4 regions of the Alteromonas sp. 4NH20-0104 genome follow, and region 4 is predicted to be linked to each of the others. Evidence: predicted binding sites of a transcription regulator. Region 4 holds the regulator's gene; each other region holds the start of a gene.
What was found. Region 4 encodes sigma-54, which starts transcription at its own class of promoters, with help from an activator protein. Its sites were predicted from a motif close to GTTGGCACGNNNNTNGNNT; they were not measured.
Positions count from the first base shown of each region.

Region 1: a site for sigma-54 is predicted at 2,168-2,186, ahead of AC27IB_RS12750 (BON domain-containing protein). Genes of this name have one in related genera too.
Region 2: a site for sigma-54 is predicted at 3,665-3,683, ahead of AC27IB_RS23170 (DUF1707 SHOCT-like domain-containing protein). Genes of this name have one in related genera too.
Region 3: a site for sigma-54 is predicted at 3,119-3,137, ahead of glnA (glutamate--ammonia ligase). Genes of this name have one in related genera too.

Region 1 is NZ_BAAJLP010000016.1:45,712-50,965, reverse strand. It holds gene AC27IB_RS12760 (DcaP family trimeric outer membrane transporter) at 1-1,047, opposite strand, end outside; gene AC27IB_RS12755 (hypothetical protein) at 1,521-2,060, shown strand; gene AC27IB_RS12750 (BON domain-containing protein) at 2,220-2,783, shown strand; gene AC27IB_RS12745 (hypothetical protein) at 2,837-2,977, shown strand; gene AC27IB_RS12740 (hypothetical protein) at 3,096-3,470, shown strand; gene AC27IB_RS12735 (MlaA family lipoprotein) at 3,460-4,326, shown strand; gene AC27IB_RS12730 (efflux RND transporter permease subunit) at 4,307-5,254, shown strand, end outside.
Region 2 is NZ_BAAJLP010000056.1:8,564-13,817, reverse strand. It holds gene AC27IB_RS23190 (DUF3299 domain-containing protein) at 1-432, opposite strand, end outside; gene AC27IB_RS23185 (ABC transporter ATP-binding protein) at 593-1,294, shown strand; gene AC27IB_RS23180 (ABC transporter permease) at 1,288-2,523, shown strand; gene AC27IB_RS23175 (DUF2608 domain-containing protein) at 2,573-3,475, opposite strand; gene AC27IB_RS23170 (DUF1707 SHOCT-like domain-containing protein) at 3,732-4,382, shown strand; gene AC27IB_RS23165 (lipoate--protein ligase family protein) at 4,503-5,219, shown strand.
Region 3 is NZ_BAAJLP010000021.1:65,252-70,505, reverse strand. It holds gene glnL (nitrogen regulation protein NR(II)) at 1-913, opposite strand, end outside; gene AC27IB_RS15370 (DUF4124 domain-containing protein) at 1,055-1,564, opposite strand; gene glnA (glutamate--ammonia ligase) at 1,643-3,052, opposite strand; gene typA (translational GTPase TypA) at 3,460-5,254, shown strand, end outside.
Region 4 is NZ_BAAJLP010000033.1:9,892-15,145, forward strand. It holds gene lptC (LPS export ABC transporter periplasmic protein LptC) at 1-551, shown strand, start outside; gene lptA (lipopolysaccharide transport periplasmic protein LptA) at 520-1,092, shown strand; gene lptB (LPS export ABC transporter ATP-binding protein) at 1,089-1,814, shown strand; gene AC27IB_RS19425 (RNA polymerase factor sigma-54) at 1,882-3,360, shown strand; gene hpf (ribosome hibernation promoting factor) at 3,385-3,672, shown strand; gene ptsN (PTS IIA-like nitrogen regulatory protein PtsN) at 3,688-4,146, shown strand; gene rapZ (RNase adapter RapZ) at 4,170-5,015, shown strand; gene AC27IB_RS19445 (HPr family phosphocarrier protein) at 5,015-5,254, shown strand, end outside.

The sequences.
Region 1 (5,254 bases), on a different contig from region 4:
ATATTCCACACCCACTTTGAGGTGTTTGTTAACCTGATTAATCAGATTAATACCCCATTGTGACCGTTTCTTTTCCAGTACCTCTGTTTCTGCCGTGCCAAAATAGGCCGTTGAACGCAGGGTGTCACTCCAGTGATGACGAAATGAAAAACTGTAGGCCAGGGTTTCTTCCACTTCAATTTCATCGTTGGCCGGGTTGCGCACAATATCCGGTGTCATGGCGGCAGAAGCATAGCGACCGGGTTTGCCACCAGTTACCTGAAACCGAAAATCGTCGCCTTCGAAGATGTTGATTACGCCAGCCAGATTCGCGGCAAATGCCGTTTCATCGATACCGCCTTCATCTACCTGGCGAAGCATTGCTGCCACGGCTACCCAACCCCATTCTGCGGTATGGGTGTAACGGGTTACGAGATCGGGTATCGACTCATCCGCATCGGCGTCATCGCCGCTCAATCCGATGGCACTGGAAGGCGTACCAATATCCCCATCGCCCCAGGTTTCGGGGTTTTCCAGGGCGAATTCCCAATTGTCGTAGGTGTAGCGCACCAACACCGCCCGCATAAAGGCTTCGCCAATAAACGGGCCGCCGAAGTCCAGTGTTTCGGGCATCGAACGAACCGGCATAAAGGTGCTCCAGGCCTGGCCAGCAGTCCAGTTCTGGTAAGTGAAATACAAATGCCGTAGGCGCGGATTTGAAGAGTTACTGATAATTTCGTTGCCGCCACCGCCGTAGAAGTCAATTTCAACGAAGCCGGTGATATCGCCATAATCGACTTTCAGGTTGACCCGGGATTCTCGCACGTTAAAGCCGGTATGAGAGGTTTCGGTAGGCTCGCCGCCGGGGTAATTGGCTACCCAGTAATCCTGATAGGCGATGTCACCATTGACATGACGGATGTCCATCTTGACATACCCGCCGATGGCGACCACGGCTTTGTTTTCGCCTTCGCCCTGATTATAGATTTCGACGGCAGACACTGGCGAAGTAAACAGTGCCGAGGTTAGCCCCGCTGCAGCAAGGGTTTTGATGTTGAATGCATGCATAGAAAAAACCATTAATTTGAGTATGAAAAATCAGCCACGTAATGTACGAATATTCACAGTGGCGATATATGCTTAATGAAGAACACATTGTTTCTAAAAATGCATAAATGAATCCGGACGGAGTCATTAAAGAAGAAACACCTGAGTCGGTTTCGCTGACTTCAGGCATGACCTCAGTGTACCGAAGAAGAAAACAGGCATACTGATGCAGGTCAAAAAAGCTACAGGAATCAAAGGACTTCATTTTGCGCGGCGAGCTTAACTGCTCTGCCGACCACTGTCGCTCAAATTCACCCGCACTCAGTGTGATTGCTTAAATGCGCAGCAGTTATGTTAACGAGTTGACCACATTGTCATAATTTCCTGTAAAAACATGCGTTAGGCGTTAAATTGCCGAGCAATAATCATTGTGCGTGACGGTCATTTAGGTAAGATACAAGCATCACCCTATCTAAACCGCTGAAGCACCTAAAGTGAACGCAAAAAGTCAGGTCTCTCTACTGGAGTTAGCACCACAAGAAATTAAACACGCAAAAGTGATTGCTGGCGTGTCACCCTATGTACTGCGCAGAGTGTTTGGCTTTTGGGTTGTGTTTGTGGCGGCTATTGGCGGTCTGGTCACGGTTGCTCCGGATTTATCTGATACCTTCGTGACAATGACCTTAGGAGTCCTGCTGCTATTTACCTTCCTGATTTTTTATCAAAGTCGAATTGCAGAAGGCTGGCCAGCGATTATTCATTACCACAAGCGTATTGGTGTGGTTCAGGACCCAGTGGCCCGGCGATTTTTATTTGTGGCCGATCACCTGGTGACAGATGCTAAGCCTCACGTGCTAACGCCGAATAAAAAAGCAGTAGCGATACAGATTGATGACAGTCAGCTAACCGATGAAGATAAATCCCTGTTGCAACAAGCCATTTGGCCGGAAGACAACAGCCTTATTGCGCTGAGTTATTTTAAGAAGCGTGAGAATATCTGCGCGTCGGTTAAAGCTATCGTGGGTAACGACTGACCTTATACTTTTGGGTAATTTCTTCATAGTGTCGAGAAATCGCTACACTTAATTGCGTACCCAAATCTTTCTTTTTAATTAAATCCTTTTAAAACAATACCTTAAATATTGGCCTGAATCTCGCAACAGTCACTTCGAATTCTCAATCGGAGCGACATTATGAAACGTTCAGTACTTTCTTTAATGGTTGTAGGTGTTATTACGGCATCAGCCGCTGGTCCGGCTTTAGCTGACTCAAAATGGGAAGATAAGGCCAAGGATGCCTGGATCGATGGTAAAGCTGAAGCGACACTGTTGTTCAATACTCATCTCAATTCTTTCGACATCAATACCGACGTTCAGGAAGGCGTCATTGTTCTGACCGGTAAAGTCGACAGCAGCGTTGATAAGAAACTGGCCGAAGAACTGGTCACCGGCATCGAGGGAGTTGCTTCGGTTGATAACCGTCTGACCATCCTTGAGGACGATGACGAGGAAATGATCAGTGAAGAAACCTCAAACGATTTAACCGACGCCAAAATTGCCACGGTAGTGAAATCCCGCTTACTGATGGACAGTGACATTTCGGGTCTGGACATCGACGTCGATGTTGAAGACAGCGAAGTCACTCTTAAAGGGACCGTTGGTAGTGAAGCAGAGCGCGCTCTGGCGGTAGAAATTGCCAAAAACGCTTCTGAAGTTAAATCCGTAGACGATCAGCTTTCAGTGGTCGAATCAGAATAAATCTAATGGCGGTGAGTCATCCTGGCTGACCGCCTTTTTGCATGGAACTGCACATGAATAATACCGAAAAAAATCCCGCTACACCTGATCATAAACCTGGCATTTTCAACTGGTTTGCACGATACGAAGAATCGGCCCATCCCAGTGAGTATGAAGTTAATCTGTCAGCTTCAGAGAAGCAGGAAGCCGACTAGCAAAATCGTCGGTAGCAAGTGCAAGAATCCGTGAGTAGCAAAACATTGAGCAGCGCAGTTGGACGCAAACAGCCGACGCTCTGTAAGCACTAATTTTCTAACAACCGTGGTGATAACTATGCGAAATTTAACCAAATGGGCATTAGGATCTCTACTGGTTTGCAGCGGTGTTTTGGCAGCCAGTCAAACAACAACCGTGTCACAAACCGTCAATCGTTCGGTATCCGAATGGGCTGGCAGTGACACCGCAATGCAGATGCGATTGCATTCAGCGGCCCTTCAGGAACTGGAGGCGAGCGTTGCTGTTACGCAATTTGACAGCGCCAAACGCATGCACACTTTGCGGCTCAAACGGATTATGCATTACATCAGTCAGGCGCGGGCCTACGAACAGCAGAACTGGCAGTATAACCGCGATGATGCGGTGCAGCGGGCCAGCAATATTTTGCGTCATCATCAGATGAAAACCGGACAGGGCAGTTATGTTTTATAAAGTTGTATTCCCGGCCGCGTTGCTGGCTCTAACGGGATGTTCTTCGGTACCGCCCCCCCCTGAGAACGGGCAAAAGGCCGTCTCATCCAGGGAGGCCAACCGTTCTCAGGCTACCCCACAAGAGCAGCTTAGCGCCGGCCAGAACGTCACCCTGAAAACTTCTCAGGGGGAGCTGAATATCACACCTGCGGTGGTGTCGGTAGCCAATGCTCCGGCGGTCAATCCAACCACTGCGCCAGTATACAATGACCCATGGGAAGGTTTTAATCGCTCGGTATTTGCCTTCAATCATGCGGCCTACGAATATGTCTTAATTCCGGTTAGCGACGGCTATAAAACGGTGGTACCAGGTCCCGTGCGTTCTTCTGTAGGTAATTTCTTCGCTAATTTGCGTGAGCCTCTGAATCTTTTAAATAACCTGTTTTCCGGCGAAGTGTCTGATGCGGGTTCAAACCTGGGGCGGTTTTTAATTAATTCAACGGTCGGGCTGCTCGGCTTATTTGACCCGGCCACGAGCTGGTTTGAAATCGATCCAAAACGACGCTCAGTGGGGGATACGCTGGCAAGTTACGGTGTTGGTTCGGGCCCCTATCTGGTATTGCCCTTGCTCGGACAAAGTGATGTCAGAGGCGGCTTTTCGGTGATGACGGAAGGGTTTATTCACCCGGTTAATCACGTGGCAGATTCGCCGCAAAACTATCAACTCAGAGCCTTTGATGGTGTCGACGATTTTTCCGAGCAGTCAGAAACCTACCAAAATTTGTATCAAAACGCCGACGATCCCTATTTGTACTTCCGTAATCAGTATTTGCAGGGCCAGGCCAGGGACTCGTTGTATGAAGAATCGACTGATTAGTACGCTTGCTACAGGCATTGTAAAATGGCGCTGGGCGGTGGTAATTGCATTTACCGTGTTACTGGCAGGAGCCTTAACCGGCGTTGGTAAATTTAAAATTGCGGCATCGGCCGACACTTTGCTGGTAAAAGACAATAAACTCTACATCCAGACTCAGGTCGCGCAGCAAACTTTTAGTCCCGACGAGTTTATCCTGTTGGCTTATGAACCTCGCGAGCACGATGTGTTCAGTGAGCAAACGTTCAGCGATCTGAGCCAGTTGCAGCAGGAAATCAAACAGATCCCACGGGTTGAAAGTGTTACTTCAATCCTGACAGTTCCCCTTATTGACAGTGCTGAGGCGCTGACCGGTCAGACCGAAGTCAGTGAGTTAACCTGGCAGCAGCAGCACTATTCCGCCAAAAAGATGAAAGCTCTGGTGAGTGGCCATCCTATTTTTACCGACCTGCTGATTAACCGCGACAATACGGCAACCTCTATTCAGATAGTGTTTAAGCCGAACCCTGAGCTGGTCGACATTGAGCAGCAAATTACCGCTATCCAGGCAAATTTGCTAAGCCGCGAACTCAGTGCAGAGGAGCAGGAACAGCTCGAAGCCCTGAAAGCGCAGGCGGAACCCTTGCGGGAGCAGTTAACCCAAACCCGCAAGGAGGAAATCAAACAGCTTAACGAAATCACTCAGCCCATCAATCAACGGGCAAATACCTACCTGGGCGGCTCCTACGTGGTCGGACAGCATCTGATTGACATTATCAAATCCGATCTGGTGATCTTTGGTCTCGCTATTGCATTGGTGGTGGCGTTACTTCTGGCTATATTGTTCCGCCGGGTGAAATGGGTGGTGTTCCCCTTATTAAGTTGTGGCCTGAGTGTGACCCTGACAATTGGCGCACTGGGCTGGGCAGATTTAAGGGCGACAGTGATCTCG
Region 2 (5,254 bases), on a different contig from region 4:
CATATGCAGGCAGGCGCCAAAGTATGGCACCACAAAGAAAGACGTAACCCGACGCTGCTCGTTTTGTGCCAATGGTACAATGTAACCCGGAATTCTGATGGCTTGCTGGTCAAACTCGGCTATCGGCCGGGTGGAGCTTAGCGCATCACGATACCGCTCGGCCTTCTGATCGGTTATGTCTCGCTGATTAAGCGCCGCCACAGAGTCCTGTTGGGAACCATCTTCAATGCCGTTGAGAAAATCCGGTGGGTCAAGCAGTGCCGCCAAATCTTCTTTGGGCATCAGCTCAGTCCATTCGACTTCCCGGTATGGCTCCGCCGCGCTGGAGGCAGAGGTGATAAGGCAGAATGCCGTAATAACGACTAGAGTTATCCGCGCCATAATACCCGTTGCTTTATTGAGTCGGCTATTAGGAATGGAGGTGGTTGCCATAAAAAAGGGTCCGTTTTATTGTTTATTTTGATATGTTATAACATTTGGTTTGCCGGTGTAAGGGGCTCCTCGTTTCTTTGTCGCTAAGGCAGGGCGAGTGACCGTTTCAATTCATCGGCGAAGGGTATAATCTGGATATAACAATAAGGTGTAGTGAAAATTGACATTGCCAGAAACAAAACCAGTACAGGCGATTAGCCTCGAAAATGTGACCTATCAGTATCCCAAAAGCACCTCCCGACTGGGCTTTCCCCAATGGCAGGTAGCGCAGGGCGAACGTCTGTTTTTATATGGGCCCTCGGGCTCGGGGAAAACCACTTTGCTCAATTTGCTGGCCGGGATCCTGACCCCGGATAGCGGCAATGTAACGTTGTTGGAAAAGCCATTTTCAACCCTGAGTGAGGGCAGGCGTGACAAATTCAGGGCCCGCCACATTGGTGTAGTCTTTCAGCAGTTTAATCTGGTGAGCCATTTAACCGTGGCGCAGAACATTGCCCTGGCGGCGCATTTTGCCGGCGGCAGCCAGCCGGGCCGCGAGCAACTTGCCGAGCTTATCCACGCATTGCAGTTGCCGGCAGAGGTGTTAAACAAGCAGGCCAGTCAGTTAAGTGTGGGGCAGCAACAGCGAGTGGCTATCGCCAGAGCGTTAATTAATCAGCCGGAGATCCTGCTGGTGGACGAGCCTACCTCGGCGCTGGATGCCGACGCGCGGGATGCGTTTATGCGGCTGCTAACCGAGTTGTGCGAGCAGCATCACACCACCTTGATTTTTGTTAGTCATGATCAGAGTCTGAGTCAGTATCTGGATAAAAGTGTAGCCTTAAGCGCAATTACCAATCCTGCGGAGGCTTCATCATGCTGATGTCTTTTGCCTTAAGCAGTTTGCGTAGTCGCGGTAAATCGCTGGCACTTACTTTTTTGTCGTTGTTGATTAGCGTAAGTGTGTTGCTGAGCGTGGAACACGTGAGATTACAGGCTCAGGAGAGCTTTAACCGCACAGTATCGGATGTCGACCTCATCGTCGGTGCGCCAAGCGGCCAGTTAAACCTGATGCTCTACACGGTTTTCCGGATGGGCAGCCCAACCAATAACATCAGCTATGCCAGCTATGAGATGTTGCAACAACACCCGCAGGTAAACTGGGTCATTCCAATCTCACTAGGGGATGCCCATCATGGTTATCGCGTGCTCGGCACCAATCAGCAGTATTTTGACCACTATAAATTTGGTAACAAACAGCCGTTAGTGTTTAGTCAGGGGGAACCCTTTAAAGGGGTCTTTGGCGCGGTGCTCGGCGCTGACGTCGCCAGAACGCTTAATTATAAGCTGGGTGATGACATTGTGATTGCTCACGGCCTTGGCGCGGTGAGTTTTCAGAATCATGACGACTCGCCTTTTACCGTCACCGGCATCCTGGCTCCCACCGGTACGCCGGTGGATAAAACCGTGCATGTTTCATTGCAGGGCATAGAGGCTATGCATTTACCTCATGCCCAGCTGGACAGTGTGTTAGCACAGTCAGACAACCTGACTAACCCGGCCGTGCAGCCAGATAGCGTAACCGCTGTAATGGTTGGCCTCACCAGCAAATTTGCCACTTTCACTTTGCAACGGGACCTGAATAACTATCCGGATGATCGGCTGATGGCTATCTTGCCGGGTGTGGCGTTAACAGAAATGTGGCAGATGATGTCGAGTGTGGAAAACCTGCTGCGCTTCATTAGTCTGCTGATCATGCTGTCATCGTTATTCGGTTTATCCACGATGTTACTGGCTTCAATGCAGCAGCGAGAAAAGGAAATTGCAGTACTGCGAATCATTGGCGCAGGTGCGGGAACAATTTTTCGTTTAATTTTAACTGAAGCCCTGCTGCTTGCCGGGGCGGCAAGTCTCACAGCTGTGGCTCTGGTATCTGGCGCTTTTGCGGTGGCCAAAGGATGGTTAGCCAGCCACTACGGCCTGTTTATTTCAGCTAATCTGGTAACCCTGCACACCGCTATGGTGATTGGTGCGATATTGCTGGCGACGCTGATTTGCAGCCTGTTACCCGCTATTGATGCTTACCGTGGCGCCATTAATCAAAGGCTTTAAAGACGATGAGAGACCCGGTTGAATGGCCGGGTCTCTATGGCGTTAAACCTTACTGGCTGAGACACTGCCCATTGTTTTGGCGAGCAGGGAACAAGGTATTTAGCGTGGCGATTAACGTCGCGTAATCGTTGGCCATGCGGTCTGCCTGTACCTGAGTGAGAACCTGTCCCTGAAGCGCCTCGCGCTCAGCCTCAACATGGGTGTAGTGGAAAATTCGCATATCTATGTGGTGCTGCTGCCAGGCATTATCCATGTTTTCAATATTGGTATGCGAATCGTCGATAAAGACAATGGCGTCAAACTGGCGATTAGTGGTGTTTAAGATCCACTCCAGCATGGTGCCTTTGTTCATACCGGTGGTCATCATCAGACCGCGGCTGTAACTCATTTCCCGCTCTAGTTTTTGCCGGTAAACCGGATTGCTGTTACCGCTTGGTGTAAGTGCCCCACGACTAACATCAATGCCGTTGCGCAACAATTCACGCTCAGTGGCTGCCCGGTTTTTAGGGGCGCGCGAGGTCAACAGCAGCAGCGTATTGCCCGCATCCTGCCAGTTGTTGAGTAACCCGGGCACCTGAGGTTCTGTGAGATTCATCGGTGCCAGTTCATAGAGCAGACTGATAGTATCTTCGAACAGGCAGCTCACCTGTTGTTCCTCGGTGGGTTTGACATTCAGCTTTCCGCGCTGCCATTGATACCAGATATCGCCGCCCAGATCGGTGGCACTGGTCAACAGAGTATTATCAATATCGGCAACGACCAGCACGTTTTCGGCGCCGTATTTGTCATTCAGGTCAGATACGACCGGGGCAATCACACCGAAGCTTTCCACTTCAGCGACGGTAACCTGACTGTTTATGGTAGACGAAGTGCTGCTGCAGCCGGTGGCAGCCAGTAGCAACGCGAGAATAACGGTGCGAAGTGCACGATTGGATAAAGAAATTGAAGGCATAAGTGTTTTTGTTGGTTAAAAGTTCTGCGTCAAACACCGTAATGTAGCAGATTCGCCGGCTAATCGACATGCTTTATCGGCAGTTAATCAGACAAACCAGAAAGCGGCGTAACTGACCAATATTTAGCGATCAATATTTGTTTTACGTTAGGGGTTATTTTTAACTAACTGAAAAATAATAAGTTTGTAGTTGGCGTGGCAATTGCTTTAATGTACGCAGTTTAAATGACATTGCACAACACAGGGAGCCACCGTCATGGTTAAACTTGAAGATCGTCCTATCGAGCAGGTCAGGGAAGAAGTCATCGATAAGCTGATTTATCACTACAGTCATGGGGTGATTTCCGCCGATGCGTTTGAACGCCGGCTGGATAAAGCGATGGCCAGTCAGGACCATCAGGAAGTTGCTGCTCTGGCCGCCGATCTCACCATGCAGGTTGATGGTGATTACACTCGTGAAAAAGAGAAAAAGCTCAATATTAATTACAGCGCTGGTGATGTGCCAGACAACGAAACGGTGATCAACGTTATGGGCGGTTCCGATCGCTCAGGGCGCTGGAAAGTACCAGCCGAAATTCGTGTGCTTAATATCATGGGCGGCTCCGATATCGACTTCACCGATGCCGAATTTACGACCCCCAATGTCACCATCAAAACCCTGTGTATTATGGGCGGGATAGACATCAAGGTACCGGAGAACGTTAACGTTGTGACCAAAGCATTTTGCCTGATGGGCGGCCTCGATAACAAAGCCCCGTCGATTGCTGACCGGCAGGCACCAACCATCACCGTGGAAGGCATTGTATTGATGGGCGGTGTGGATATTGGACTTAAACGCACCATTAAAGAGAAATTTGTCGAGCTGGCTAATCAGATGAAAGCGTTGTTTGGCAGCTCACAGCGGTAGGGCAACATGCCCCGGCTTTAGTTTTTTGGGTGGTTAATCCGGTCAACCGATTGTGCTGGCCACGCGCAGCGGTTTGTGGTGAGATGCGGGCATAATATACTCAGCTGAATCCCATTTCTAATGAGCATTAAGCCAAAGTACCGGGTGGTCCGGTTACCTTCCACTACATGCCCTCAGGCCATGGAAAAAGAACAAGTGCTGCTTGAGCAGGTGCAACAAGGCAGCTTTAGCCAGGGGTTATTGCTTTGGCGCTGTGCCACTCCCGCTATTGTTTTGCCCGCCGGGCGAAAATGGCAGGCGACTGAACCTTTGCAACAATGGCTGGCGCAGGTCGGGTGGGGCATACTGCACCGTCGGTCTGGCGGCGCGCCGGTTCCGCAAAGCCCGGGCATGCTGAATATTGCCCACATGTACACTTTAACCGCAGCGCAGCCTTATTCTGTTAAAGGCGCCTACCTGCATCTCTGTGACAGCTTACTCGACTTTTTTACCGGGATGGATATTTATGCCGAAGTCCATGCTACCCCGGGTGCGTATTGTGATGGCGATTACAATCTCAACATCAATGGTCAGAAAATTGTAGGCACGGCGCAGCGGGTGCTGACGGCTCCGGGCGGCCGCAGGATCGTACTGGCACATGCCTGCCTGCTCATTGATGATGTGCTCGAAGATATCATTCCGCCGGTCAATGCGTGTAATGCGTTTAATGATGTCCCGGAGCGGGTTAGTGTGGCGGCTCATACCTGTCTGGCCCGTCATCTCAGCACGCCGCTCACTACCGATGACCTCTTCACGCGGTTAATCCACGCTTTTTCTCGTCACACGGTTTTTTCTTAACGGTCAAAAAGACTATACTGCGCTCTTTTTTCAAC
Region 3 (5,254 bases), on a different contig from region 4:
TGTCGCGGATTTCACTGGGGATCCCCGGACCGTTATCGATGATTTTTATTTGTGCTGCCAGCGGATGTCTGTGACCGTGGATAGTCAATTGCCGTTCAATGCGCGTCACCAGGCGTATCTGCGGATTCGGCGTTTTGGAGTCGCGTAACGCCTGAATCGCATTTCGCACAATATTCAGTACGGCCTGTTGCAGCATATCCGGGTCGACTCTGACTTCCGGGATGCTTGGATCATAATCCCGCGTAATCGCAATGGCCTGGGTAGTATCGGCTTTCATTAAACTGCGTACTTTTTCCAACGGGCGGTGCAGGTTACACCACTCCAGTCGCGGCAGTGAGTTAGGTCCGAGCAGACGGTCGACCAGATTACGCAAGCGATCGGATTGTTCAATAATCAGCTGGGTAAATTCTTTTTGCTCGGCAGACTCCAGCGCCTTCTCAAGCAGTTGTGCGGCACCACGAATTCCACCCAACGGGTTTTTGATTTCGTGAGCCAGGCCGCGAATGAGTTCGCGGGCGGCATAGTGCTGGGCATGCTGCTGGTTTTCACGGGAGATGCGCTTTTGTTGATCAATTTTTTTGACTTCGAATAACAGGGTCGGACCCTCTTCGGTACTCAGATTGGTTACCGTCAGATCCGCCAGCACGACCCGGTTGTCGCGAAAGTACAACTTGATTTCATTCTCGGTAAAGTCTTCACCGCGGCGAAAGGCGGCACGAAGTCGGGCCTTGTTAATGGTATTTGGTACAAAAAAATCGGCCAGCGGTTGCCCGTAAAGTTGCTTGGTGCCCGTTGCGAATAAGGCTTGTCCCGCATGATTAGCATAAACAATACGCAGGGAGTTATCGATAACCACCAGTACTGTGTTGAGGTTCTCGAGTAAATTATCGGTATCAAACGGCGTGGCGTGCATGCCGGGCTCTCTCCAGTTGCACCAATATGGTGCCTTATTATTTCAGGCTGCTATCAGCCGTGCAACGACTTTCCTAATAAAAGTCTTATTGATCCCCTATGGTGCGCGGGGTCCGTTGCTTGCACTGTTATAACAATTTTCTTAATTGTTGATTAACCGTGACGCCTGATGCAGGTAAAAAGTTTGTGGTGAGGTTGATGCAAGAGTCTTGCCCGTATTGTCGGTGTGGGTGATATAAAATGTGTGGGCCCCACGGTTGATTCCCTGCAGTTGAAATACCGCACTGGATTGTTCCTTAACAAGCTGATCGTTAATGAAAAGTTTAAACTTTCCCTGCTTGTCAGCATGTTTAACATTGGCGGCTATCGTCATATTTCCCGCATTGTTACGGACCGTGGCTTCCGGCTTGGGGTTGACGACTTCGATGACCGGTTTGGGCTGCTTGTCAGAGACCGGGGGACGGTTAAGCGGCTGGACTGGCGCAGGGGGTAGCAAGCTCATGCGGTTATCCGGCCCCAGCTCTACCGGCTCGGCATTAACTGCCGGTTTATCGGTATAGGTGACTGAGCCGTCCTTATGGACAACTTTGTAGATTTCCTGAGCGAAGCCTGGTGCAGCACACAAACTAAGCAATAAAAATAGTCTCAGCATGATCTTGATTGTAGTGATTTATGAGTAAAAAAAAAGCCCGCTGATGCGGGCTTTTGGTATATATCTTAATACAACGTTTTATACGCTGTAGTACATATCGAACTCAACCGGGTGAGTGGTCATGTTCAGTTTGGTGACTTCTTCCATCTTCAGTTCGATGTAGGCATCGATCATGTCATCAGACATTACGCCGCCAGCAGTTAAGAATTCACGGTCGCTATCCAGCGCATCAAGGGCCATTTCTAATGAGCTTGCTACGGTTGGAATTGCCAGTGCTTCTTCAGCTGGCAGATCGTAAAGGTCTTTGTCCGCTGCATCGCCAGGGTGGATCTTGTTTTTGATACCGTCAAGACCAGCCATCAGCATTGCAGTGAATGCCAGGTATGGGTTCGCCGCCGGGTCAGGGAAACGTACTTCGATACGACGAGCTTTATCGCTGGTTACGTAAGGAATACGGATTGAAGCTGAACGGTTACGTGCAGAGTATGCCAGCATTACCGGGGCTTCGAAGCCTGGTACCAGACGCTTGTATGAGTTAGTTGCCGGGTTAGAGAAAGCATTGATTGCACGAGCGTGCTTGATGATACCACCAATGTAGTACAGTGCTTCTTCAGACAGGCCAGCATACTTGTCGCCTGCAAAGATGTTTTTGCCATCTTTACCAATTGACTGGTGAACGTGCATACCAGAACCGTTATCGCCAACCAGAGGCTTAGGCATGAAGGTAGCAGTCTGACCGTAAGCGTGAGCTACGTTATGAACTACATACTTGTAGATTTGTACTTCGTCAGCTTTCTTCACCAGAGTGTTGAACTGGCAAGCGATTTCGTTCTGGCCTGCAGTGGCAACTTCGTGGTGGTGGGCTTCAATAACCAGACCCATTTCTTCCATTACCAGACACATTGCTGCACGCAGGTCGTGAGCAGAGTCTACCGGAGGAACCGGGAAGTAACCGCCTTTAACGCCTGGACGGTGACCCATGTTACCGTCTGCAAACTCTGAACCTGAGTTCCAGGCAGCTTCTGCAGAATCGATTTTGTACATAGAACCAGACATATCAGTGTGGAACTTGATGTCGTCGAACAGGAAGAATTCTGGCTCAGGACCGACTAAAACGGTGTCACCGATGCCAGTAGACTTCAGATATTCTTCCGCGCGGCGAGCAATAGAGCGAGGGTCACGGTCGTAACCTTCCATAGTGGTCGGCTCAACGATGTCACAGCGGATGTTAACCTGCGTTTCTTCTGCAAACGGGTCAACCAGTGCACTTTCCGCGTCTGGCATTAGGATCATGTCTGACTCGTTGATGCCTTTCCAGCCGGCAATCGACGAACCATCGAACATTTTACCTTCTTCAAAGAAGTCGTCGTCAACACAAGAAGCAGGAATTGAAACGTGCTGCTCTTTACCTTTGGTGTCTGTGAAGCGAAGATCAATAAACTTAGCTTCGCTCGATTTAATTAATTCTAATGCCTTCTCAATTGACATCGTGTCCTCCAGGTTGTTTCGTAAATTTGATGTTCGGGGAGCCGAACGATCAGGTGGAAAAATCGTAAGCGATATTCATGCCATTTACTTGTAAAGGCTGGATAACGCAATATTCCGGGCTGTCGTCAATCTGTTTAACTTATTCTGCACTATCATGGTGATGTTATGCTATTTTTTGGTGCAGATGGGCGCGTCGGCAGCGCTTTATTCCCTGCTAGCATTCTTTCACTGCCCGCAGGCTTTATCAATAGATTAATTTTTCTTTAAATATAAAAAACAGGCGCAATGCAGCGAGAATTTCTGTACAATCCGCGCTCATTTCCTTTTATCTGTACGAGAAAATTGCAAAATCTCTTTGCTGCATCGCTAATGATGTTGCGTGGGAGCGTTTTGCGGGTTGAAATTCAATGAATGTAACTGACATCAATAAGCTAAGAAATATCGCGATCATCGCGCACGTAGACCACGGTAAAACCACCCTGGTAGATAAACTGCTGCAGCAGTCTGGTACTTTAGAAACCAGAGGCGAGGCACAAGAACGTGTGATGGATTCTAACGATATTGAAAAAGAACGTGGTATTACCATCCTGGCGAAAAACACCGCCATTAACTGGAATGATTACCGCATCAATATCGTAGACACTCCCGGACACGCCGACTTCGGAGGTGAAGTAGAGCGCGTAATGTCGATGGCTGACTCGGTACTCCTGCTTGTTGATGCGCAGGAAGGCCCAATGCCACAGACTCGCTTTGTAACGCAAAAAGCGTTTGCTCAAGGCTTAAAACCTATTGTGGTTATTAACAAAATCGACAAGCCAGGCGCTCGTCCTGACTGGGTAATGGATCAGGTTTTTGACCTGTTCGATAACCTGGGCGCAACCGATGATCAACTGGATTTCCAGGTGGTTTATGCGTCTGCACTGAATGGCTGGGCGTCTCTGGATGCTGATGAGCCAGCTGAAGACATGGCGGCATTGTTCCAGACTATCGTAGACCAGGTTTCGCCTCCGGATGCCGACATCGACGGCGCGTTCCAGATGCAAATCTCACAGCTTGATTACAACTCTTATGTGGGTGTAATCGGTGTTGGCCGCATTAAGCGTGGTAGCGTAAAACTTAACCAGCAAGTCACCATCGTGAATGCTGAGGGTAAAAAACGCGCGGGTAAAGTGGGTCTGGTATATGGTTACCTGGGTCTGCAGCGTCACGAAGTGGAATATGCCACGGCCGGTGATATTATTGCGATCAGTGGTTTAGGTGAGCTGAAAATCTCCGACACCATCTGTGACGTCAATACGGTAGAAGCTTTACCAGCGTTGACCGTTGATGAGCCAACCGTCACCATGACTTTCCAGGTCAACACGTCACCGTTTGCAGGTAAAGAAGGTAAGTACGTGACTTCACGTAACATTCTTGAGCGTCTGCAGGACGAACTGGTGCACAACGTGGCACTTCGTGTTGAAGAAACCAGCGATCCGGATAAATTCCGCGTATCAGGCCGTGGTGAATTACACCTGGGTATCCTGATTGAAAATATGCGTCGTGAAGGTTATGAGCTGGCAGTGTCTCGTCCGGAAGTTATTCTGAAAGAAGAAGACGGCCAGGTAATGGAACCGTTTGAAACCCTGACTATTGACTGTGAAGAGCAGCATCAGGGTTCAATCATGGAACAGTTAGGACTGCGTAAAGCCGAAATGACTGACATGTCTCCGGATGGCAAGGGTCGTGTTCGTATCGACTTTATGATCCCCAGCCGTGGCCTGATTGGCTTCCAGACCGATTTCATGACACTGACCTCTGGCTCAGGCTTGCTGTACCATTCATTCGACCATTATGGTCCGCACAAAGGCGGCATTATTGGTAAACGTAAAAATGGTGTACTGATTGCCAACGCAAATGGTAAAGCGCTGACTAACGCCCTGTTTAACCTGCAGGAACGTGGTCGTTTGTTTATCGGACACGGTGTTGAAGTGTACGAAGGTATGATCATCGGTATTCACAGCCGTGACAACGACCTGACCGTAAATGCGCTGAAAGGTAAACAGTTAACTAACGTTCGTGCCTCAGGTACCGACGAAGCGCAAACCCTTGTGCCGCCGGTTAAGATGTCTTTGGAACAAGCGCTTGAATTTATCGACGAAGACGAACTGGTAGAAGTGACTCCGGTAAGTATTCGTATTCGTAAAAAGCTGCTGACCGAAA
Region 4 (5,254 bases):
GTTTGAGCATTGCCAGTCTGTTTATCCTGGCGTCATTGCTGTACCTGCCCGGCTATCTGGCCGAAGATCCGGTTGTCGCACCGGATCAGGATGTGCTGGCGATTACCCCCAGTTATAAAGCCCGCAACCTGACCACCACGTTATACAATGAACAGGGTCAGCGTGTGCACGAAGTGTTTTCGTCAACCATGGAAAACTACGAGCAACTGGGGTTCGTCCTGTTTTTAGCGCCCCAGTACACTATTTATCAGGAGTCTGGCGAACCGCCCTGGCAAGTAGTCGCCGACGAAGGCACGTTGTATGATAACAACATGATACAACTGGAAAATAACGTAGTGATTGTGAGTAAAAACCAGGCTGACTTTGTGCAGCGTGTAACCACAGACTACCTTGAGATAGATTTGGACCAACAAACCATGGTGTCTGACGCCAGGGTGGAAATTTCGGGGCCTGATTTCCTGATATTTAGTAACGGACTTCGCGCCAACCTATTGAATAAAACTTATGAGTTGAATCAACATGTGCAAACGACTTATTCCCCTGCTAACTAGTCTGACGCTGGCCATCTCGCCGGCGCTGGTACTGGCAGCCAAGTCAGATTTCAAGAAAGACATTGAAGTGTTTTCTGAATCACAGTTTCTGGATGGTAAGAATAAAAAGTCCATTCTGATTGATAACGTCCAGGTTACTCAGGGCACATTAAGCATTCAGGCCGACCGCGTTGAAGTTGAAGCAGGCGGCGGTAAAGGCAAAGAAATCTTTATTGCTACCGGTAAGCCGGCGGTATACAGCCAGACCTTAGACGATGGCCGGGTGGTCGAAGCCCGGGCATTCGAAATTCGTTATGAAGTGGCTAACCGCACGATTTCTTTATCCGGCGATGCTGAGTTAAACCAGAATACCAGTGTGGTAAAAGGCGAAACGATTGTTTACGACATGGACAAGGAACAACTGAAAGCCACCGGTGATGGCAGCGGCAGTGAAGATGGCCGGGTACGCACCGTTTTCAGTCTGGAAGACATTGAAGCCGTGCGCGACGAAAACAAGGCCAATGGCAGCGAAGACGACCAACAGGACAACCAAGACGAATGACCACCCTCACCGCCAAACACTTAGCCAAGTCGTATAAGTCCCGGCAGGTAGTTAGGGATGTCAGCGTTGAAGTTTCTGCCGGCCAGATTGTTGGCTTGCTCGGTCCCAATGGGGCCGGTAAAACCACCACCTTCTACATGATTGTGGGTCTGGTAGCACTGGATAAAGGCGATATCCGCATCGACGATATGGATTTAACCCGCCAGCCCATGCACGAGCGCGCCCGTAATGGCATTGGTTATTTACCTCAGGAAGCGTCTATTTTCAGAAAGTTAAGTGTTTTTGACAATATCATGGCAATATTGCAGACGCGCAAAGACTTAAATTCTGCCGAACAGCAAAATGAAGCCGATGCCCTACTTGATGAATTTAATATTAACCATATACGTAATAGTACCGGGATGAGTTTGTCGGGTGGTGAGCGGCGCCGGGTGGAAATTGCCAGGGCGCTGGCCGCTAATCCGAAATTTATTTTGCTTGATGAACCCTTTGCAGGAGTTGACCCAATTTCGGTTAATGATATAAAGAAGATCATACAACATCTTCGTGATCGTGGAATTGGTATTTTGATTACCGACCACAACGTCCGGGAAACCCTCGACGTCTGTGAGAAAGCCTACATTGTGAGTCAGGGTGAATTAATCGCTCAGGGCACCGCGGAACAGGTTTTAAGTAATCAAAAGGTCAAGGATGTATACCTGGGTGAGCAATTCAGGCTATAGTTAGATACATAAAGACAACAAATTTTGTCCCTATCAATAACAAGCAAGGCGTTAAGAACAGAAGTAGATGAAACCATCTTTACAGCTCAAATTTAGTCAACAACTTACTATGACGCCACAATTGCAGCAGGCGATTAAACTGCTGCAACTTTCGACCCTGGATTTACAACTGGAAATCCAGGAAGCACTCGATTCAAATCCGTTACTGGAAGTTGATGACACCAGCGATAACGACACCATTGAGAAAAGTAAACTCGATGCCGAAGCGGATGCCGCAGCAACAGCCAGCACCGACACCAGCATGGATACCAACGAGGCGCTCGAGAAAAACGAGCTGCCTGATGAACTGCCTATCGACAGTACCTGGGACGAGTATTACTCGGCGTCTTCTGCACCTGCACCAGGGCCGGCGTCTTCTGATGATGAACAAATTTTTCAGGGTGAAACCACCGACAACATTCAGGATCACCTGCTGTGGCAGATGCGCCTCACCCCCTTTAGCGATGTAGACCGCGCCATAGCCATTGCCATTATCGATTCCATTGATGAATCCGGTTATTTAACCGTTACGGTTGAAGATATCCTGCAGAGCGTCAATACTGAAGATATGGAAGAGCCCGTAGAAGTTGATGAAATTGAATGCGTGCTCAAGCGTATTCAGATGTTCGACCCGATTGGTTCAGGCTCACGTACCCCGCAGGAGTGTCTACTGGTTCAGCTCAAACAATTTGCTCCCGAAACGCCCTGGCTTAAGGAAGCAATGATTCTTATTGAAGACTATGCTGATTTGCTTGGCAGCAAAGATTATCGCACGCTGATGCGTAAATCGCGGCTCAAAGAAGATGATTTGCGTGAAGCCATGCGTTTACTGCAAACCCTGAATCCTCGTCCTGGCAGCGCACTTATCACGCAGGAATCTGAATATGTGATCCCCGACGTGTCAGTCACCAAAAAGAAAGGCCGTTGGGTAGTTGAACTGAACCCCGACAGCCTGCCAAAACTGAGCGTAAACCAGCAGTATGCAGCCATGAGCAGACAAGCCCGTAACAGCTCAGACTCGCAGTTTATTCGCTCCCACATGCAGGAAGCAAAGTGGTTCATTAAGAGCCTCGAATCGCGCAATGAAACATTGCTCAAAGTAGCTAACTGTATTGTGCAGCAACAAATGGGCTTTTTTGAGCACGGCCCGGAAATGATGAAGCCTATGGTCCTCAACGACGTAGCCGAAATGGTCGATATGCATGAATCCACCATTTCGCGGGTAACTACCCAAAAGTACATGCATACGCCCCGCGGTATCTTTGAACTGAAATACTTCTTCTCCAGCCACGTAGCCACCGAGTCTGGCGGAGAATGTTCCTCTACCGCTATCCGCGCACTGATTAAAAAACTGGTTGCCGCCGAGAAGCCCAGTAAACCACTAAGCGACAGTAAAATTGCTCAATTGTTGGCCGAACAAGGTATTAAAGTTGCCCGGCGAACAATAGCAAAATACCGGGAATCTTTGTCGATTCCACCGTCTAACCAACGCAAGAGCCTTATTTAGGCCGAAATATAAGGAAGACGAACTATGCAAATAAATCTTACAGGTCATCACATCGAGATAACCGATTCTTTGCGTAATTATGTTGATACCAAGTTTAGTAAACTGGAGCGCCACTTTGATCACATATCCAATGTGCATGTGATCCTCAACGTGGAAAAGCTTTCTCAAAAAGCCGAAGCCACGATGCATTTAAGTGGTGCGGAAGTATTTGCGTCGTCAGAAAATCAAGATATGTATGCCGCGATAGATAGTATGGTCGACAAACTGGATCGTCAGGTAATCAAGCATAAGGAAAAGCTTAAAAAGCACTAGGCCCCAAATAACCTTATGAATATTCAAGCCTTAGTTAGCCTGGATCGCACTAAATGTGCGGTCCAGTGCAACAGTAAAAAACGAATTTTAGAAATTATCAGCGACATTGCTGCCGAAACCAACGCTGAAATTCAAAAAGAAGATGCCCTGAATGCACTGCTAAGCCGGGAAAAAATGGGCAGCACTGGCATCGGCAATGGCATTGCCTTACCCCATGGCAGACTGGCTAACCTATCCAAGGTTACGGCCGTTGTGGTAACCACTACCCCAGCCATCGCATTCGACGCCATTGATGATAAACCGGTCGATATCTTTTTTGCCATTCTGGTCCCTGAAACCCAAACCGAAGGTCATTTGCAGACACTGGCTACCATCGCCGGCAAGCTGAGCCAGAAAAGTATTGTAAAAACCATCCGTAACGCCGAATCGAAGGAACAGGTTATCGCCGCTCTGTGCGACGAGGCTGCACAATAGTCCGGCAGGGAGTCTGACAACATATGAAACTTATTATTATCAGCGGGCGCTCCGGCTCCGGCAAATCGGTTGCGCTAAGAGCCCTGGAAGATTTGGGCTACTACTGCGTTGATAACATTCCGGTTAATCTGCTCCCAACGTTAACCCATACGGTGGTTGACGAATACGACCAGGTGGCGGTGAGTATAGATGTTCGCAACCTGCCTAAAGATCCCGACGAACTGGTAGAGATCCTTGATTATCTGCCTTCGTCCTGGTCGATGACCATTGTCTATCTGGATGCCAGCGACGACATGCTGGTAAAACGCTTTAGCGAAACCCGCCGCCTGCATCCGCTGGCAAAACTGAACAAGTCACTGGCCGATGCCATTCTGGCAGAAAAAGAGCTGTTAGCACCCATTGTAGAGCGTGCTGATTTGTATATCGACACCGACCACCTGTCGATTCATCAGCTGGCTGAGCTTATCCGTGAACGGATTTTGGGTAAGAAAAGCTCCCGACTGGTACTGGTGTTTGAGTCATTTGGCTTTAAGCACGGTATTCCCAAAGACGCCGACTATGTATTCGATGTCCGCTTTTTACCTAACCCGCACTGGGAGCCTGACTTAAAACATTTAACCGGTCTGGACTCGCCGGTAGAAGCTTTTCTGGGCTCGCAGCCCATTGTCACCAAATTTATCTGGCAAATCCAAAACCTGCTGGATACCTGGATGCCCCATCTGGAGCGAAATAATCGCAGCTATGTGACCATCGCCATTGGCTGCACCGGCGGCCAGCATCGTTCCGTATTTGTGGCGCAGTCTCTGGCCAAAATATACGGCGATAAGCATCCGGATGTGCAAATTCGTCACCGGGAGTTAAACCGATAATGCGTGTAGAAAAAACCCTTACTATCGTCAATAAACTGGGCCTGCACGCCCGGGCTGCCACACAGTTAGTACAACTGGCTAATCAGTTCGATGCCGAGATCACCCTCAAAAAAGGCGATAAAGAAGCTAATGCCAACAGCGTATTGGGATTAATGCTAATGGAAAGTCATCAGGGCGAACAGGTGGATGTGATCAGCGAAGGCCCCGACGCCGAAGCCGCCATGGCAGCAGTGGAAGAC